One region of the Serpentinicella sp. ANB-PHB4 genome, then DNA from elsewhere that is predicted to be linked to it. Evidence: riboswitches for the same ligand, from Rfam matches in the RefSeq annotation. Region 1 holds a riboswitch; the other holds the start of a gene.
What was found. Region 1 has a riboswitch for lysine ahead of RH915_RS04250 (Na+/H+ antiporter NhaC family protein). Riboswitches for the same ligand answer to the same signal wherever they lie in the genome.
Positions count from the first base shown of each region.

Region 2: it holds a riboswitch for lysine, as region 1 does, so the genes downstream of both, RH915_RS02455 (aspartate-semialdehyde dehydrogenase) here and RH915_RS04250 (Na+/H+ antiporter NhaC family protein) in region 1, are expected to answer to the same signal.

Region 1 is NZ_JAVKGO010000003.1:137,843-141,276, reverse strand. Features, by position in the region: gene RH915_RS04255 (trimeric intracellular cation channel family protein) at 1-40, opposite strand, end outside; gene RH915_RS04250 (Na+/H+ antiporter NhaC family protein) at 213-1,895, opposite strand; lysine riboswitch at 2,057-2,227, opposite strand; gene RH915_RS04245 (BCCT family transporter) at 2,487-3,434, shown strand, end outside.
Region 2 is NZ_JAVKGO010000001.1:460,348-463,781, forward strand. Features, by position in the region: gene dapA (4-hydroxy-tetrahydrodipicolinate synthase) at 1-108, opposite strand, end outside; gene RH915_RS02455 (aspartate-semialdehyde dehydrogenase) at 133-1,128, opposite strand; lysine riboswitch at 1,339-1,517, opposite strand; gene RH915_RS02460 (cell wall hydrolase) at 1,584-2,552, opposite strand; gene RH915_RS02465 (DUF3006 domain-containing protein) at 2,648-2,875, opposite strand; gene RH915_RS02470 (hypothetical protein) at 2,893-3,434, opposite strand, start outside.

The sequences.
Region 1 (3,434 bases):
TAATTTCTGCAATCCGAATAATTAACTCTGCAAATTCCATATTTCATAACTCCTTATGATTTCTTATTCAATTTCATCACATCATAATATGATATTTATCTCAATATATACTACTACTTATTTTAAAGCAAATGCTTAACAACAAATATAAAAGGAGCTGTCCTTAACAGTTTGAACCTATAAAGAACAGCTTCTTTCCTTTTATCTAATTATTAGTGTGCACTTTCCTTTTTTAAGTCAGTCATTTCGACTGATTTACCAAATATATGAACGATCGCAAAAATAACAGCTAGTGCAACTGGTAATACAATATATACTGGTACGCCTAAGCCTACTGGAATGTAACCAAATAACACAGTTACTAAACCAACGGTTATTGCATAGGTAATTTGAGTCTTAATATGATCGACGTGGTCGCAATCTGCTCCCATGGAGGATAATATCGTCGTATCAGAAATTGGTGAACAGTGGTCTCCAAAAATTGCTCCTGTTAATACTGCTCCTACACTCATAAGCACGTATCCTTGATCTGGGTTAATCGCAAATGCCAGTGGTATTGCTAAAGGCATCAATATTCCCATAGTTCCATAGGAAGTACCTGTAGCAAAGGATATTGCAGAACCTAGGATAAATATGATTGTAGGTAATAAAAATGCAGGTAATGAATCTGATAATCTAGACACTAAGTATACGTTTGTCCCCAATTCGCTAATTACACCCGATAATGACCAAGCTAATAATAAAATAACACCTGTAATTACTAAGGATTTCATCCCTTGAATCCATGTATCAATTCCCTCTGATATTGTAAATATTTTTTGTTTTACACCCATTAATAAAGCGACGATACTTCCAATTAAGGCAGCTTGAAATAACACAATACTTGCATCAGATGCACCAAAAGTTTCTCTAATCGCTGCCATTGATAACGGCGCATTTTTAATCATTTGAATCACTTCTGGATCGTCTGCTAAAGCTAAGTAACCATTATAATAGAATCCTGCAAAGGCTGTCACAATTAAAACTGCAATTGGTACAATCGCATTCCATATGCTTAATTTAATCCCTGCTTTAGGCATTAAGTCTGTTCCTTCTTCAGATGTCATTGGTTTTGAATTTGGTGAAGTTACCTTTCCTGATAGCCTTGCTCTCTTTTCCGCCTTATACATAGGTCCAAATTCTTTTAAAAGAACTGCTGTAATCACGATGAAAGCCAGAATTAAAATGTTATAAAAACGATAAGGGATCGTTGAAATAAATACCCCATAAGCGTTTACATTTTGTCCAATGCTGGCATATGCATCATTAATTAATCCAATTTCATAACCAATCCAAGTAGAAATAAGTGCCATTCCCGCAATTGGTGCTGCTGTTGCATCAATGACAAAGGCTAAGCGTTCTCTCGAGATTTTCATCTTATCTGTTACTGGTCTCATAATTGGTCCCACAATCAATGCGTTGGCATAGTCATCGAAGAAAATAAATAGTCCTAAAAACCAAGTAATTAATTGAGCACTTCTCGGTGTCTTTGCTCTTTTGGATAGGGATTCAGCAACAGCCCTAGCACCACCCATTTTTGATATTAGTGCGATTAATCCACCAATTGTTAAGCATTGAAGTATAATTCCTGCATTCCAAGAGTCAGCAAGTGAGTCGATGATATATCCTACAATTCCCACAAACCCCTGAAAAATAGCACCTACGGCACCATAATCATTTAATCCAAGTAAAAAAGCCCCAGCAAATACCCCAATAAACAGGGAAATCACTACATTTTTCGTAATAAAAGCTAAAACAATGGCTACAAGTGGTGGTAGTATTGTCAATAGCCCAAATTTTTCTGCATTTAATTCTGCAGGGGATGGATCAGTAGCAAAAATGCTAACTGTACTCATTAAAATAAATAACGTACTTAATAATGTAATTTTTCTTTTCAATTTAATTTCTCTCCTTCTTTATGTTCAATCTTAGGTGTCAAAAAATAAAATATCCCTAAGCTACGGCTTAGAGATTAGTGCATAAAAATTATATCTTTTTATAATTTTTATACTACTAATTCACCGATAGCGCTCCACAATAATTGTGACAGTCGTACATATCTTCTATGTAAGACCAACATATAACCTAAAGCTTCAGCTATACATTTCGGCAACATTTCCTTTTACTAAGTATCATCGCTGCTTTACTCCACCTAGTTACTCTTAAATGCTGCACCTCTACTATGAATTCAAGTTATTTTAATTTTACTTAAAAATAGTATCACTGTGCTAAAAATATGTCAATACATAATTCGACAAATTTCATCATCTCATGTATAATAATAATTTTGCTTTTTTTGTTTAAAGTAGAAAAATTTAGGTATATAAAAATTGTTAACATTACTTTTTAAAGAATGTTTTTAAAATTATCTATTCTTTCGAAAGAGTAAAAATAAGTTTATTGCACATACTTTAAATGTGCAAAGAATTACAACGTGAGGTGATACTTTGAAAGATCGTGATTATCAGAAAGAACAGGAAGAGCTGCAAAAAAAATTAGAAGAAAACTTATATAATCGTAACTTTAGAGGATTTGGTATGGATTTAAACCCTGTCGTTTCTATTGCATCAGGGGCTTTTATACTAGTGTTTTCTTTATTTGCTCTATTAAATTTAGAGTATGCTAACTTATTATTTGAACGTACTAAAAATGCAATCATTACGAATTTTGATTGGGTTTTTATTTTATCTAGTAACTTCTTTATAATAGTTTGCCTTTACTTTGCTTTTTCAAAGCTTGGTAACGTTCGAATCGGTGGGGTAGATTCAGAAGCTGAATTTTCAAATTTCGCTTGGTATTCTATGCTTATATCCGCTGGAATGGGAATCGGTCTAATGTTTTGGGCTGTTGGAGAACCGCTTTATCATAGTCAGTTTCTCCCACCTATCTATGATAATGTGGATTCAGTCCATGGGGCTATGGCAACAACCTTTTTTCACTGGGGACTTCACCCATGGGGTATATATGCATTAATATCCCTAGCTTTGGCTTTTTTCGCCTATAATAGAAAACTCCCTCTGTCATTAAGATCAGTTTTCTATCCCTTATTAGGGGACAAGGTATTTGGTATCATAGGGGATATAATAGATACTTTAGCTGTACTATCTTGTTTGTTTGGTTTAGCCACTTCTTTAGGCTTGGGTGTCCAGCAAATTAATAGTGGGCTTAATTACTTAATTGGTATTACTATAAGTGTACCTATTCAGGTTGTTCTTATTGCAATTATTACTGGGCTAGCTGTCATATCAGTTGTTTCTGGACTAGATAAAGGTGTAAAATTTTTATCCGAGTTGAATATCAAAATAGCTTTTGTGTTTATGTTGGCTGTTTTTTTAATTGGACCATCAGCTTATATTTTAAGGTTATTTTCTAATTCTTTAGGGACCTATTTGAAT
Region 2 (3,434 bases), on a different contig from region 1:
TTGTGTATTATTATTAATATGAAAATCAATTAAATCTTCAAACTTTTTAATATCAACCTCACCATTTTTAAACGGCGTAACTACTGCAACTCCAGATCCATTAAACATGTTTACTCCTCCTTCTGTCATTTATTATTTTAATGATTCTAATGTTTCAAGGATTTGCACTGCATTTGTTGCTGCACCTTTTCTTAGGTTATCTGCAACTACCCATAAAGACAATGCTTTTGTGTTAAATAAGTCTTTTCTTAGTCTACCAACATAAGTTTCATCAGAGTTAGCTACTTCTAGTGGTGTTGGATATTCATTATTACTAGGATTATCTACAACCACAACCCCTGGTGCTTCCTCTAATATTCTTCTTGCATCGTCAATGTTTGGCTCTTTACTTAACTCCACATATATGGATTCACTATGAGAATATACTACTGGTATTCTTACAGTAGTTGCATTAACTTGAATTTTATCATCATTGAATATCTTTTGAGTTTCATAAACCATCTTTAATTCTTCTTTAGTAAAGCCATTATCATTAAATACATCTATATGAGGAAGACAATTAGCTGCAATCCTTTTAGGATACACTTCATTTGGATAATTTATGTCACTATTTTGACCTTCTAATTCAACAATTGCTTTATGCCCACTCCCAGATACAGCTTGGTAAGTTGAAACAACAACCCTCTCTATTCCATACTCTTTGTGTATTGGTGCTAGTGCCACAATCATTTGAATAGTAGAACAATTAGGATTTGCAATAATTCCTTTATACCCTTTTAGTACATCTGGATTAACTTCTGGAACAACTAATGGTATTCCTTCTGTCATTCTCCATTGTGAAGAGTTGTCTATAACTGTATTTCCTGCCTCAGCAGCTATTGGTGCATACTTTTCTGACACACTACCGCCAGCTGAAAATAATAGATAATCAAAAGAATCCTTCATTACTTCTTCTGTTAATAATTCTACTGTAATTTCCTTGCCATTAAAGGTTATTTTTTCTCCTGCAGATCTTGCAGATGCAAAAGCCCTTAAATTTTCAATTTGTACTTTTCGTTCTTCCAATATTTGAAGCATTTTCCTTCCTACAGCACCTGTAGCCCCTACAATCCCAACTGTCAATCCCATTTTATTACCTCCATATAAATTTATTTTTAATACTGTTATGTAGTTCTTTTATTTTAATGTTTATTTTATCTATTTCCATTTTATCATTGTAATTTTGCAAAATTAGCCATTATACAAAGTTATACAAAAAACTCCTAGTGTCCTAGGAGTTTGTTAATGGAATAAATATAATAGCAAAGGTATGTTAAAAAAGCTTAGCTGATTATGCCATTAACAAATAGTGCTCCATGGATTCCCCATGACAGTGGTATTGTTATTCACAATGCCCCCAACCATTAAATCGAAAACTATATAATGGCTTCGGCACGTCAGCCTTTCTATAACAGTATCGAGTGTTTCCCTCTTTGCACCTGTTATATACTAATCATCTATGCACCTCTATTTATTAATATTTTTTAATATTTAATTACATAAGGGATATTATCATCTTTTTCCATAGTTGTCAACTTTACGTCTTAGAAATAAAAATCATGATCATCAATCGTCATGTAAAATTCTCTATTCTCTACGATCCAAAAATTAGTTGCCTTTCTTGGATTAAGAAAGTATAAGACGTCCCCTACTGGTCTAGCACCATTTAACACTTCTTGTGCAGCTCTTACACTATCTGCATTTGGGGTATTATATATGTTTCCATCAAGAACAGGAGAAAATTGTACATATCCGTATTGCACGTCAAAAATGACCCCGTAAATTGTATTTGGAAAGTCTGAGTGTCCAACTCTATTTAAAATAACATTACCTACTGCTACCTTACCTTGATAGGACTCTCCTTGTGCTTCTGCATGTATAATTCTACTTAACCAGAAAATTGCATCTTCATTTAATTGTGTATCTTCTTCTGCTTTATTTATATTTACTTCTTGAGAATTTACTTCTTTTGTTTTCTTTGTACTTAACTGTTGTCCTTCATATATATTATCGTTTTCTATATCATTAATCTCTTTTAGTTCTTTAATAGTAAGATTTGCTCTTCTTGAGATTTGTGATAAAGTATCTCCTCTACTTACTATATACGTTTCTTGTTTAATTGGTGCTTGACTTAATTGATTTGATTTTATAGTCTGATTATTCTTGTATTCAGTTGCAGCATCAACTTTAAAATCCTTTTCTTCAGTAATTAAAGTTTCTTTCTTATCCATGACTTCACTATTAACTTCTTCTAGACTTCTATATTCTTCTTTAATGGTATTCTCTTCCTTACTGCTATTTTTTTTATCTGAAATTTTATTTTCTATCTTATTTTGTTTATTACTGCTTTCTATATCTTGTTCTTCTACATGAGTTTCTACTGATTGTATAACATGTAAAGCTTTATTTTCCTCGCTCATCTGGGTATTACTTAAAAACAACACTCCAATAAATATTATTACTATAAATGTTATTACCAAACCAATCTGCTTCTTCCTATGCATCAAGTGCATAAACACCAGCCTTCCTATTTTAGTAGTCTTTAAAATTCTAGCATAAAAGAATTTTGGTGTATATGTATTTAACAGTTGTAAGTTTTGGTAGTAACTTATTTGTATAACTCTTTCATTAATTTATCTATACTATTTTTTCTTTCATCAGTCTTTAATTTATTTAGAGTGATTTTATAATCTGTAGATATGTTTATGCTATCCCCCTCTTTTGCACCAGGGGGGACTTGGTTTTTATTGATGCTTATTATTTTGTTATCTAACTCTATTACAGCATACTCTCGCTCAAATCGATCTATTATTCCCACTATATTTTTAGTGTTCAAATTATCACCCTCTTAAATTAAAACTTAAAATTTAAAAATTCATCTATAGTACTAAGTGAAGGTATTTGTGTATATTGAGGTATATTTATTGCTTCATTACTTATTACAAAAATATAGTTTTCCACTATGTAGTTTTCATAGTCACCGACTTCATGAGGTTCGAATTTTTGAAATGGATTCTTATCTACTCTTTTATAAGCAATATAAAAATCTAGGTTTAACTTATCTCTTAACATTATTTTTTCTTCTAACGCATGAAGAAACTTCTGTTTGTTGTTTTGATATCCGTTCTCTTTTTCAGTCGTGTTCATATGATAAAGAATAGGTGTGATATTTTTTGTAATTGTGTCTATTAGTAGAATTTGTTCTTCTTTTAAATTACTTGTTGTTTCTGTAACAACTAAATAAGCTAGTGGTTGATTTTCTGTTAATGTAGAATGTTCTAGTAGCACCGGAGAAATAACTAAACAGTTAGAATTTTGAAACTGCACGGTTTCATCAAAATATATACTAGTTGCTGACTTTGAGAAGTCATAAATTGTTTCTCCTTGAGTCGCAT